One region of the Candidatus Pantoea soli genome, then DNA from elsewhere that is predicted to be linked to it. Evidence: predicted binding sites of a transcription regulator. Region 1 holds the regulator's gene; each other region holds the start of a gene.
What was found. Region 1 encodes CRP, which controls carbon source genes, mostly activating them, when cyclic AMP is high. Its sites were predicted from a motif close to ATGTGANNNNNNTCACAT; they were not measured.
Positions count from the first base shown of each region.

Region 2: the regulator CRP is predicted to act here: its motif matches at 1,423-1,440, upstream of D8B20_RS03445 (iron-containing alcohol dehydrogenase).
Region 3: the regulator CRP is predicted to act here: its motif matches at 1,840-1,857, upstream of deoC (deoxyribose-phosphate aldolase).
Region 4: the regulator CRP is predicted to act here: its motif matches at 1,811-1,828, upstream of D8B20_RS04150 (PTS sugar transporter subunit IIB).

Region 1 is NZ_CP032702.1:3,424,307-3,427,682, reverse strand. It holds gene D8B20_RS15930 (YccS/YhfK family putative transporter) at 1-1,579, opposite strand, end outside; gene crp (cAMP-activated global transcriptional regulator CRP) at 1,638-2,270, opposite strand; gene D8B20_RS15920 (OsmC family protein) at 2,574-2,978, shown strand; gene D8B20_RS15915 (phosphoribulokinase) at 3,048-3,376, opposite strand, start outside.
Region 2 is NZ_CP032702.1:765,255-768,630, forward strand. It holds gene D8B20_RS03440 (dihydrodipicolinate synthase family protein) at 1-152, opposite strand, end outside; gene D8B20_RS03445 (iron-containing alcohol dehydrogenase) at 145-1,317, opposite strand; gene dtnK (D-threonate kinase) at 1,503-2,774, shown strand; gene D8B20_RS03455 (D-threonate 4-phosphate dehydrogenase) at 2,767-3,376, shown strand, end outside.
Region 3 is NZ_CP032702.1:3,127,495-3,130,870, reverse strand. It holds gene D8B20_RS14460 (patatin-like phospholipase family protein) at 1-928, shown strand, start outside; gene D8B20_RS14455 (TatD family hydrolase) at 925-1,701, shown strand; gene deoC (deoxyribose-phosphate aldolase) at 1,988-2,767, shown strand; gene deoA (thymidine phosphorylase) at 2,885-3,376, shown strand, end outside.
Region 4 is NZ_CP032702.1:916,400-919,775, reverse strand. It holds gene D8B20_RS04160 (PTS lactose/cellobiose transporter subunit IIA) at 1-13, opposite strand, end outside; gene D8B20_RS04155 (PTS sugar transporter subunit IIC) at 13-1,329, opposite strand; gene D8B20_RS04150 (PTS sugar transporter subunit IIB) at 1,418-1,726, opposite strand; gene D8B20_RS04145 (hypothetical protein) at 1,943-2,128, opposite strand; gene D8B20_RS21525 (hypothetical protein) at 2,339-2,509, shown strand; gene D8B20_RS04140 (hypothetical protein) at 2,621-2,860, shown strand; gene D8B20_RS04135 (OsmC family protein) at 3,147-3,376, opposite strand, start outside.

The sequences.
Region 1 (3,376 bases):
CCTCCTGAAAAGCCTCAAGCGCATCATGCGCGTTGCGGCGCAGCAGGCCGCTCTGCCACTGCGGCCACAGCCAGATCATTCCCGCAAAGGCAATCAGGCAGCCCATCAGCGTATCCATCATGCGCGGCAGCAGAAACTGCGCGCCGTTCAGCGACAGCAGCTGCAGCGAATACACCGCCGTGACGGTAAAGCCAATCATGGACCAGCCATAATATTTGCGCGTCACCAGATAGCTGATAAGCGTAATCACCAGCATAAACAGCAGGGCGATCGATTCCGGCACCGCCAGCCGCAGCGAGGCCGCGGCAATCAGCAGCCCGGCAAAGGTGCCCAGCGCACGGTGCTGAATACGCACCCGCGTGGCGCTGTAGCCATTCTGGCTGACGAACAGGATGGTCATCAGAATCCAGTAGGGTTTGGGAATGTTGAAGAACAGCGCCAGCGCGCTGCCAAACATCAGCATGACGGCAAAGCGCGCCGCCGTGCGCAGCGCTGAAGATTTCAGCGACAGATAGCTGCGCAGCGCCGGCAGCAGCGGCAGACGGCGCTGCCGGTCGGCCATCAGATCGCGGGTGTAGAGCGGCTTCTGCGTACGCAGCACGCGCGCGATGCGGCTGAAGTGATACAGGCAGAAATGTCCCACCGGGTTATCCGGATGCTGACGCGCAATCTTTTCCAGTGCGCTGAGCGGCTTCTCCATCTCAAAACGGCCGGTTAACTGATGGTAAAGGATGGCGTCGGCCAGCACGCGCAGGCGCGCCGAGATGATGCGGGCGTTCCAGCGAATCACCGCTTCAGCGTGGCTTTGCTCCACCAGTTTTTGCACCTCTTCCGGCTGGTGCAGGCTGACTGAAATGTGCTCCTGCAAATCCAGCGCCACCTGAAACGCACGCGTCAGGCGCTTATGGCTGTTATCGCGACTGGCTGACAGCATGTGCATCTGCTGATAACAGGTGGTGATGAGATCGACCGCTTTCTGCTGGCGCGCCAGCAGCGGCGGCAGCGCTTTTTCCGGATCGGTCAGCTGGGTCAGCAGCGTATATTTGGCATCGCAGTAATCCGCCAGTTCGTGATACAGCAGGCTGAGGGTTTCACGCATCGGCTGCTCTTTCCACAGCCAGAACCAGAACCAGTTAAACAGCCCGTACCACAGCGTGCCGCCAATGTAGAGCAGCGGTGGAACCCAAATCGGCATGCGGCCAATGAGGCTGAGCGTAAAGATGGCGGCAATCAGCGTGCCGGGAAGCAGACGGCCATGCAGCGGGCTGATTTCGCCGGTTACGCCAACCAGCAGCGGCAGCACCAGCAGGATCAGCGGCAGCGGCACGTTAAGCCCGGTAAGATACTGAATCAGAAAGCTGCCGGTAGCGAACAGCGCACCGCCGACAATCAGGCGCTTAAAGAAGCGCTTATGCGGGGTATCCAGCCCGGCGATGTTGCAGCAGGCCGGCACCAGAGAGAACAACAGCCCTTTTTGCAGGTCACCCGCCAGCCAGCCGAGCGCCACGGGCAGACACAGCACCAGCGTTTGCCGCAGCGCGTAGTTGACCTCAGGATGATAGATGATTCGACGCCACATCAGCTCATCGTAAATAAAAACGGCGCAATGTTGCCATTACGCCGTGGGTGAGAAGAAATCAGCGGGTGCCGTAGACGACGATAGTTTTACCGTGTGCGGAGATCAGGTTTTGATCTTCCAGCATTTTCAGGATACGGCCCACGGTTTCGCGTGAGCAGCCCACGATCTGACCAATTTCCTGACGGGTGATTTTAATTTGCATACCGTCCGGGTGGGTCATGGCATCGGGCTGTTTTGCCAGGTTGAGCAGCGTTTGCGCGATACGACCGGTGACGTCCAGGAAGGCAAGGTTGCCTACTTTTTCGGAAGTCACCTGCAGGCGACGCGCCATCTGCGCCGACAGGCGCATTAAAATATCCGGGTTTACCTGAATCAGCTGACGGAATTTTTTGTAGGAAATTTCAGCCACTTCGCAGGCAGTCTTCGCACGTACCCAGGCACTGCGCTCCTGGCCTTCTTCAAACAGGCCGAGCTCGCCGATGAAATCTCCCTGGTTGAGGTAGGAGAGAATCATCTCTTTGCCTTCTTCATCTTTAATCAGTACCGCGACGGAACCTTTCACGATGTAGTACAGCGTTTCCGCTTTCTCACCCTGATGGATGAGGGTGCTTTTGGATGGATATTTGTGAATATGGCAATGGGACAGGAACCATTCGAGTGTAGGGTCTGTTTGCGGTTTGCCGAGAACCATTCGCTATTATCCTCTGTTGTAATCGTGCCCAAAACACAGGGGGCAGTTTTCCCTGTCAGGCGGTGAAATCGTCAAGCGTTTCCCGTAAGGGAAAATTATTCGGGGTGGATTCGTAAGCGATGCTTTTGATTCGTCCCGCCTTCGTCTGTAATGACGAAAATATTTTCAGCTCTGTTTGTAGCACAGCTTTTGCAGGCTGTCTTGTGTTGTCTCGCTTCAGCGGCAGGGGCAGGCGTCCGGATTGCTGTTTGCCAGGTGAAAGCGTACTCTGGCGGCAAAACCGCCGCTTCAGGAGACAAAGATATGCAGGCACGAGTGAAATGGGTTGAGGGGTTAACCTTTCTCGGAGAATCCTCATCCGGACATCAGGTATTAATGGACGGGAATTCCGGCGACAAAGCACCCAGCCCGATGGAGATGGTGCTGATGGCCGCCGGCGGCTGCAGCGCGATTGACGTGGTGTCAATCCTGCAGAAAGGGCGTAACGACGTGGCGGACTGCGAGGTGAAACTCACCTCGGAACGGCGCGAAGAAGCGCCACGCATTTTTACACACATTAACCTGCATTTTATCGTCAGCGGTCATGCGCTGAGCGATAAGGCAGTGGCACGCGCAGTGGATCTCTCGGCTGAGAAGTACTGCTCGGTGGCGATCATGCTGGGTAAAGGCGTGGAAATCACCCACAGTTATGAAGTGAAGGCGTTGTAAGCCAGCGGCCGCGGTGCGATGCCCGACGCGCAATACGTCACCCTGCGTCAGGCATCGCCACCCCGGCGGTCATTCAATGCGTTTACCCTCAATCAGCCGCTGCACCAGCGGCGTCATGATCAGTTCCATCGCCAGCCCCATCTTGCCGCCCGGTACCACCAGCGTATTCATATGGGAAATGAACGATCCCTGAATCATCGCCAGCAGATAAGGAAAGGCAATGCCTTCCAGCCCGCGAAAATGGATCACCACAAAGCTCTCATCCAGCGAGGGGATCTCGCGCGCGGCAAACGGATTGGAGGTATCCACGGTGGGCACGCGCTGGAAGTTAAGGTGGGTGCGCGAGAACTGCGGCGTGATGTAGTTGATGTAATCCTCCATGGATCGCACCACCGAAT
Region 2 (3,376 bases), 1.1 Mb from region 1:
AAGAACTCCCCGTTCGTCCCGCCGCAGAAAATGCCATTACCGGCGTGGAGCTGACGTTTCACCTGCTCACGCTGCGCCACGGGATTGAACGCGCCATCGCGATCAAAGGTGGTCACGATGGCGGTTAATACGCCCTGAATGTTGTTACGCATACGTTCTCCGCTGAGGCTGAGCAGGCAACGCTGGAAACAGCGTTTGATAGATAGCGTGCACGTCACTGGCGCTGACGGACATCGGTACATTCTTTATCAGGCGCTGTACGTCGAGCGCGGCCTCCACCAGATAGGGCAGGTGGTCCGGCCCGATGCCCAGCGCTTCCAGGCTGTCTGGCAGCGCAAGGCGTTTTACCAGCGCCGTCAGATACGCCACCAGCGCATGCGATTTGGCCTCGTCGTCCAGTGTGCGATCGGCGTCCGGCAGCAGATCGTAAGCCTGCGCAAATTTAGACACCGCCGCCGGACGCACCACGCGCATGCACGGTGCCAGCAGAATCGCATTGGCAATGCCGTGCGGCAGATGGTAGCGGCCGCCCAGCGGATAGGAGAGGGCGTGCACCAGATGCGTACCGGCGTGGGCTATCGCTGCGCCGCCGTAATAGGAGGCCCACAGCATATCCAGGCGTGCTGCCAGATTATCCGGCTCTGCGAGCGTGGTTTCCAGGCTGGTAAACAGTTTTTTCAGACCAATCAGCGCATAGTTATCGCTGACCGGATTGGCCACGGTCGCGGTGAAGCACTCAATCAGATGGCACAGGGCATCAATGCCGGTGGAAGCGGCAATATGCGGCGGCATACTGGTGGTCAGTTCCGGAATCAGCGCCACATAGTCCGGCAGCATGACCGGGGTAATGATACCGACTTTGGTCTGTTTCTCCGGAATCGCCAGGATGGCATTCGGGGTCGCTTCCGAGCCGGTTCCGGCCGTCGTCGGGATCAACAGCGAAGGCGTGCGCGTCACCGGCTTTTCACCGGCCAGCAGCGCATCCAGCGTGGGCGCTCCTGTGACGCACAGCAGCGAAAGCAGTTTGGCGACGTCCAGTACGCTGCCTCCGCCCACGCCTATCACCAGGTCGATCTCGCGAACAGGCAGGGCGGCAACAATCGCCGCCACGTCATGGTGGGTCGGCTCTGGTGGCACGGCCTCAATAACATGCAGACGGGCAATCTGCTGCTGCAGCTGCGTTATCAGCGCCTGCACCGCCGGAATGGCGGCGATGTTCCGGTCGGTGACCAGTAAGGCTGTCTCTTTGCCGTGCAATAAATAGCGGAGATCGCTCAGCGCCTGATAGCCGCTAATCACCGTGCTGTTGATATTCATCTCATACCCTTCTGGCGGTTTGCACATCCTGATTGGTTTCGCTCATTGATGTGTGGGATGTGTCAGTGACTGTGCTGATTTTATAAGTCATATCGATTACAGTTAATTTGATCTTGCTCACATATAATCAATCATGATTGAATATAATCATTACCAGCGGCGCTATGCCAGCAGGAGAGAAAAGCATGCCATCACAGCCATGGAACACACCGGTTCTGGTTATCGCTGATGACTTTACCGGCGCAAATGACGCGGGTAGCGGGCTGGCACGGGCCGGTGCACGGGTTGACGTGCTCTTTAGCAGCCAGCGCGCTCACGACAGAACGGCGGTGGATGTGCTGATCATCAACACTGACAGTCGTGCCGTCAGCCCGGCTGAAGCGGCGGCGCGCACAACGCAGGCGGTGCAGCAGCACGCGGCGCTGGCCCGGGACGGCTGGCTGTTTAAAAAGATCGATTCCACGCTGCGCGGCAATCCCGGCGCGGAAATTGCTGCTGCGCTGCAGGCCAGCGGCAGACGGCTGGCGCTGGTGATCCCGGCGGTGCCTGAGCTGGGGCGTATCATCCGGCAGGGTGAGGTATGGATTAACGGACAGCGGCTGACAGAGACCGAGTTTGCCACGGACCCGAAAACCCCGGTAAACAGCAGCCATATTCTGACGCGACTGCAGGCGCAGTGTGATTTGCCTGGCCAGCAGCTCGATCTCGCCACCGTGCGCGGTGGCCAGCTGGCGCAGGTGCTGGCAGGGAAAACCGGGCTGGTGGTGGCGGATGTGGAGCACAAGGCTGACCTGGCGCAGATTATGGCGGCTGCGGCGACGCTGCCTGAGCGGCCTTTGCTGGCCGGCGCGTCCGGACTGAGTGACGCATTAGGGGCATGGCTGGGGCGTCGTCCCGCGCGTCCGGTGCTGGCTGTGGTCGGTTCCATGAGTGCCGTGGCGCAGCAGCAAATCGCCCGGCTGGCAAGCCAGCGCGCCATTTGTCTCATCGATATCGATATTCATCAGCTGTTTGCTGCCCCCGCATGGCCCCAGGCGGCCATCTGGCAGCAGGCCATCCAGCAGGCGCTGCGCGATGGCGCGCACTGCGTGGTGCGTACTCAGCAGCACAGCGCGCAGCGGCATCACATTGCCGCGCTGTGTCAGCAGCATCAGCTGTCACGCCAGCAGCTGGGCGAACGCATTTGCGCCTTTCTCGCCGGGCTGACCCGCGCGGTCTGCACAGCGAGCCCGCCCGCTGCGCTCTACCTTTCTGGCGGCGATGTGGCGATTGCAGTGGCCCGGGCGCTCGGCGCCAGCGGCTTCCGCATTCAGGGCCAGATCGCGGGCTGCGTGCCGTACGGCGTGCTGCTTAATACGGAATTACACCTGCCGGTGATGACCAAAGCGGGTGGCTTTGGCGATGACAATACGCTGGTGGAAGCCATTCGTTTTATTGAGGAGATGTCGAGTGAATAAAATTATTGCGGTGACCATGGGCGATCCGGCGGGCATCAGCCCGGAGATCATCATCAAAGCGCTGGCAGAGGGGGAACTGGCGGGCATGCCTGCCGTGGTGGTGGGCTGTGCTGCCACGCTGCGCCGGGTGATGGCCATGCGCATCACGCCGCAGGCGGAGCTGCGCGTGCTGGATAACATTCAGGAGGCACGTTTTGCCCCTGGCATCATTAACGTCTTTGATGAGCCGCTGGCCGATCCGGCTGCCCTGCAGCCTGGCGTGGTGCAGAAAGCCGCCGGCGATCTGGCGTGGCGCTGCGTGAAACGCGCTACCGCGCTGGCGCTGGCCGGGGAAGTACAGGCGATTGCTACCGCGCCGCTGAATAAGGAGGCGCTGCATGCTGCCGGCCATCTCTACCCGGGACATACGGAACTGCTGGCGCAGCTGACCGGCACGCAACACTACGCCATGGTGCTGTATACCGAACGCTTAAAAGTGATTCACGTCACCACCCACATCGCGCTGCGTAAATTCCTCGATACGCTGAACGGTGAGCGCATTCAGACGGTGATTGGCATGGCGGACCGCTTTCTGCGGCGCGTTGGCTATGCAACACCGCGCA
Region 3 (3,376 bases), 300 kb from region 1:
CGACGAGTTCCAGCGGGCAGGCTTTAATCCCTTTCATCTGCTGCTCGGCACCTCGGCCGGCGCACAAAATCTCTCGGCTTTTGTCTGCGGACAACCCGGCTATGCCCGCCGCGTGATTACCCGTTACACCACCAGCAAACTGTTTTTTGATCCCCTGCGCTTTGTGCGCGGCGGCCACCTGATTGATCTGGACTGGCTGGTGGAGATCACCCGACAGGAGTTTCCGCTGGCGCTGAGCAGTGCGCAGAAGCTGTTTGCCAATGGCAGTGAGTTTTACATGTGCGCCTGCCGCAGCGATGACTACAGCGCACACTACTTCAATCCCACCGATCTCACCTGGCATGACATCATCAAAGCCTCCAGCGCCATTCCCGGTTTTTACCGCAGCGGCGTGCTGATGGATGGCATCAGCTATCTGGATGGCGGCATCAGTGATGCGATCCCGGTTCGCGAAGCGGCGCGGCGCGGTGCCGATACCATCGTGGTGATCCGTACGGTGCCGTCGCAGATGTTCTACACGCCAAAATGGTTCAAACGCATGGAGCGCTGGCTGAGCGACGGCGCGCTGCAGCCGATGATTAACGTGCTGCATCATCATGAAGAGAGTTACCGCCAGATTCAGCAGTTTATTGAGCAGCCGCCGGATGACCTGCGCATCATCGAAATCTATCCGCCCAGGCCGCTGGCCAGCATGGCGCTGGGCAGCCGGATCGCCTCGCTCAATCAGGATTATCATCTGGGACGGCGCACCGGGCGTTATTTTCTCGCCACGCTCGGCCAGTGGCTGAGCGACGCCGAGCCGCTGCTGCGTCCGGCGCGGGTCACGCCACCCGCTGCAGTGGCAAACGAGCCGGATATCGTCCGCACCGTCAACACGCCACCGCTGGCGGACAATGACGCCGATCTGGATACCGGGTCGCTGGCATGAGGTTTATCGATACGCACTGCCACTTTGATTTCCCGCCGTTCGTCGACGACGCAGAGAACAGCATCGCGCGTGCGGCGCAGGCCGGGGTAGAAAAGATCATCGTACCCAGCGTCGATGCCAGCCGGTTTGCGCGCGTCAGCCAGCTGGCGCAGCAGCATGACGCGCTGTTTTCTGCGCTGGGCCTGCATCCGATCAACATTGCGCTGCATCAGGATGCGCACCTTGACCAGCTGGAACAGCGGTTACAGACGCCCGATGCGAAACGGGTCGCCATCGGCGAGATCGGACTGGATCTCTATATGGCGCAGGCCGATTTTCCGCGCCAGACTTATCTGCTGGACGCGCAGCTGAAGCTGGCGAAACGTTACGACCTGCCGGTCATTCTGCATTCGCGCCGCACGCACGATCAGCTGGCGCAGCATCTGCGCCGGCACGCGCTGCCCCGCTGCGGCGTGGTACACGGCTTTGCCGGCAGCCAGCAGCAGGCGGAGCGTTTTATCCAGCTGGGTTATGCGATTGGTGTAGGCGGCACCATCACCTATGAACGTGCCAGCAAAACCCGCCGCACTATTGCCAGCCTGCCGCTGACGGCGCTACTGCTGGAAACCGATGCGCCGGATATGCCGCTGCAGGGCTTTCAGGGCCAGCCTAACCGGCCTGAGCAGGCGCGCCGGGTGTTTGAGGTGCTGTGCCAGCTACGCCCTGAGCCGCCGGATGTGATTGCCGATGCGCTGTGGCAAAACACGCTGCGTCTGTTTGCCTTTCCCGCCTGATTCCGCGCCATGCGGTGCGGCTGCCTCACCGGCGTTGTAGCGCACAGCCATGGCGATTCGCGATACACTTTTTCGTCATCTTTTGTGATAATAATCACAACGCCCGTGCCGGCGCAGAACCGGCATGCTGGCGGTAATATGTGACCTTTATCACTAAATTACTGCACGATAGCAACGGGTTTTCTATTTCTGTGTGATATAGCGCGCAATTTCCTGCTGCAGGAATTGTTAGAATTATCACATTCCCCGGCGGCTGAACCTGCCGGACTGACTTCCGGAGACTGACATGACCGATCTGAACGCTGCTGCACAACGCGCCCTGCGCCTGATGGACCTGACCACCCTGAATGAAGACGATACCGATGAAAAGGTGATCGCCCTGTGTCATCAGGCAAAATCACCGGCGGGTAACACGGCCGCTATCTGCATCTATCCGCGCTTCATTCCGATTGCGCGCAAAACGCTGCGCGAGCAGGGCACGCCGGATATCCGGATTGCCACCGTGACTAACTTCCCGCACGGCAACGATGATATTGAGATCGCGCTGGCGGAAACCCGTGCCGCCATTGCCTACGGCGCGGACGAAGTGGACGTGGTATTCCCGTACCGTGCGCTGATTGCCGGTAACCGCGAGACCGGTTTTGCGCTGGTCAAAGCCTGTAAAGAAGCCTGTGCGGCGGCGGGCGTGCTGCTGAAAGTCATTATCGAAACCGGCGAGTTGAAAGAGGAAGCGCTGATTCGCGCTGCGTCGGAGATTGCCATTGATGCCGGCGCCGACTTCATCAAAACCTCTACCGGCAAGGTGCCGGTGAATGCCACGCCAGAAGTGGCGGCGATCATGATGCAGGTGATCCGCGAAAAGGGCGTACAGCAGCAGGTTGGCTTCAAACCGGCCGGCGGTGTGCGTAGCGCTGAAGATGCCGCCATCTATCTGCAGCTGGCGGACGACATCCTCGGCAGCGGCTGGGCCGATGCACGCCACTTCCGCTTCGGCGCATCCAGCCTGCTGGGCAGCCTGCTGAACACCCTCGGTCACGCCACCACCAGCAGTAAAGCGGGTTATTGATCCTGTCGCGGCCGCCCTGCAGGCGAGCCGCGGCGCGTGTTTCGTCATGGCGCACCCTGCGGCGCCGTGACGGTTACCGATACCCGTCATTCCATTCCTTTTTTAGCGGAGGCAACGGTGTTTCTGCCACAAGAAATCATTCGTAAAAAGCGCGACGGCCAGGCGCTGAGCGAAGCGGAGATTCGCTTTTTCATCAATGGCGTACGCGACAACAGCGTCACTGAAGGCCAGATCGCCGCGCTGGCCATGACCATCTGGTTCCATGATATGACCCTGCCCGAGCGCGTGGCGCTGACCATGGCTATGCGCGATTCCGGGACGGTACTCAACTGGCAATCGCTCAACCTTAACGGCCCCGTCGTTGATAAACACTCCACCGGCGGCGTCGGCGATGTGACGTCGCTGATGCTTGGCCCGATGGTGGCCGCCTGTGGCGGCTATGTGCCGATGATCTCCGGCCGCGGTCTTGGCCATACCGGCGGTACGCTGGATAAGCTGGAGGCGATTCCGGGCTTTGACATTTTTCCCAGTGATGACCGTTTCCGTCAGATTATCAAAGAGACCGGCGTGGCGATTATCGGGCAGACCAACTCGCTGGCCCCGGCGGAT
Region 4 (3,376 bases), 1.3 Mb from region 1:
CATCAATTTCCATCATGCCTCCTTCACCGGTTGCGCGGCGGCGGCCTGTTCCTGCTCCTGCTGCAGCAGCTGCCGCTCATACATTTTGAAAAACGGGTAATAAATCAGCGTGGCAATTCCCACCAGCACGGCAATCAGCACAATCACCCGCCAGTCCCAGCCGGTAGACCAGGCGGCACCGATGGGCGCAGGCGTGGTCCAGGGCGCCAGCGAAATGACGTGGTTAATCAGGTTGGTTTTGGTGGCGGTCCAGGCAATCACCGCATTGACCAGCGGCGCGCAGATGAACGGGATAAACAGAATCGGGTTCATCACCACCGGTGAGCCAAAGATCACCGGCTCGTTGATGTTAAACATGCCAGGCACAATGCTCAGCTTACCGATGGTGCGCAGGTGTGCTGACTGACTGCGCAGGTAGAGCAGCACCAGGCCCAGCGTGGAACCGGAACCGCCAATCACGATAAAGAATTGCCAGAACGGCTCAATAAAGACATGGCTGACCGGCTCACCGGCGTTCAGCGCCTGCTGGTTCAGACCCAGGTTGGTCAGCCAGAAGGCCTGCAGAATACCGCCCACGATCACCGCGCCGTGAATACCGGCGAACCACAGCATATGGCACAGCAGCACTGCCACCAGCACCGCCGGCAGCGAATCTGAAGCGGAGATCACCGGCGCAAAAATGGCCATGATTGCCTGCGGCAGCAGCATGCCAAACTGCGCCTGCACCCACAGGCTGAGCGGAAACAGCGTGATGAAAATGGCAATGATGGGGATCAGCAGATCAAACGACTGGCGGATTTTTGGCGGCACCTGCTCCGGCAGTTTGAAGCCAATGTTGCGCTTTTGCAGAAAATGCATCAGCTCGGTGGCATACAGCGCGACCAGAATCGCGGTGAAAATGCCTTCACCGCCCAGCGATCCGACCGGCAGCCCGTTATTACTCTGCGGGGCGGCTACCACCAGAAACGCCATCAGCGACAGGCTGGCTGCCATAAAGCCGTTCATCTTGTAGCTGTTCGCCAGGTTATAAGCGATGGCGCTGGCGATATAGAGCGCCATAATCCCCATGGTCATGTTGTACGGCATCATGATCTGCGCTTCGTGCACTTTCACCATGCCCAGCCACCACTGCGCAAAGGCCCATGTGCTGTCAGCGGCAAACGGCGGATGCGCAAACAGCAGCATGAACGAGCCGACGATCAGAAACGGCATGGACGCGATAAACCCGTCGCGAATAGCAATGACGTGGCGCTGGCTGGAGAGCCGTCCGGCCAGCGGACTGATACGGTTTTCGATGACACCAAATAACGATTCACTCATGCTGCTCATCGGGAAGTTCCTTGCATCAGGCAACAGAAGAATACGCCTGTGAACACTGTCACAGGCGAAACCTTTTATTCTGCGGTCAGGTTAAGCGTCAGGCGTGAATCAGCTTCAGTGAATCATCTAATATTTTCGCGCCATTCATCATGCCGTAATCCATGCTATTTATGACCGAAATCGGTTTATTTAGCTGCTGCGCCACCGGCTGGAAGTCGGCCATTTTGTATTTAATCTGCGGCCCAAGCAGGCAGCAGTCGCAGTGGGGAATCTCGTCGTTAAATTCTTCAATTCCAACAGCTTTTATCTCGACATCCACGCCCTTCTCCTTTGCGGCTTTTTCCATCTTTTGCACCACCATGCTGGTGGACATTCCGGCGGCACAGCAGAGTAAAATCTTTGGCATGATGCGTTCCTTTCAGTGAGGTTTAATTAACGAATACACAGGACAAAGATTTTCTGCAACCGGTTTCAGATTTGGTTTAAGTATTTGTGAGAAATATCAAACACCGGCATGGAAATTTATTCGTGATGCAATAGTAAAGCAGAGAGATTATGCGAAACGCGGAGAATCGTTCGGGACAGCGGCGTGCCGCAGCACGCCGTGATGAGGCAGGGAAAATCAGGAAATGGCAGAATCTTTCTGCTTGTCGGCCTCAAAGTGCGCCTTGAACTGCTCGTAGATGGAAATCATGTTTGAGGCGTCGCCGTGCAGCGGGCTCAGTTTACCGGCGCGCACCAGCTCAATGACCAGCTGCAGAGCGGCTTGTTTCGGGCTACTTGCCGGATGGGCAATGTCAGTATTCATAGATAGAGGGCTCCTCAGTGTGATGGTGCCGCACAGTTTAGCCCAGATTGTGCAGCAACAGGGCGTGCTGCGCCGTATCTGGCGCGCGTTCGGGCAAAAAACCCGCTCAGGCTGATAATTGACGTTTAACGCGTTTAGCTATACTGGATCGAAAAAGGAACACATTACCGCTGTTTTCGTTTCACAGAAAAGCGGCTGAAGGAGTCGGGTATGCTGATTGGTTTTGTCTTGCTGGTGAGCGCGTGCGGGCATGATGCCTGCGATGCGCTTCCGGTCTCGGAGCGGATTTATCCCACGAAAGTGGCGTGTGAGCAGATGGCCGCTCGGATTCATCAGGTCCGGCCCAATGTGGTACTGCTGTGCGGTGAAGTTCACCGCTAATGTCATGCCTGCCGCATTCCGCATGCGTAAATATTAACCAGGTGAGCTTGCAGGAATGGCGTTCAGCGTTCAAAATATAAGCTGTTTTACACTATTGTCGTTGTGAATCCCATGAAAAAAACCCGCCCCCGTCGTCCTCACGGACGCTGGGTTTATTACATTTTGTATGATGGCATCCTCTGGCCCTGCCCGGTGCGCTGGGAGTGGGAAAGCGGCTTCGGCGGCTGGCTGCCTTTTTACTACTCGCCGACGTTTGAATTTGTCGCTGGCGATCCACGCAAGGCGTACCGCATTGCGCGCAGCAACGTGCGTAACGTGCGGGAATCACACTACGATAACGAGTACGTCTGAAATTCAGATCTGAGGTTCAGAACTGCCACGGCAGCTATGATGCCGTCAGCAGATAAGGCAGCCGCGCCAGCACAAGGATTGCGATCGGCAACCGGATGAGCAATGGGGTATGCGCCCGCCTTCAGACGCATAAGTCAGCGCCACGGCTCATCGCGCGTTGCGCGTTGCACAGGCCCGGCTGCCGCCAGGGTGGCGTCCTCATCCAGGCCTCTTTTCCGGACAGCAGAAAGCAGCGATGCGCCCACAGGCGCATCGCAAACAGAACGCTGATCTCCCCGCAGGGCAATCAATTATTCAGCGTATAATCCAGGGTAATTTCAGCGTTCAGCACCTGAGAAACCGGACAGCCGGCTTTGGCTTTCTGAATGATTTCATCAAACGCCGCGTTATCCACGCCTGGCAGGGCGATCGTGCTGGTCAGCGCGATTTTAGTGATAGCGAAACCTTCACCCTTTTTATCCAGCGACACATCAGCCGTGGTATCGATGCTGTCTGGCTTATGCCCGGCCTGGCCAA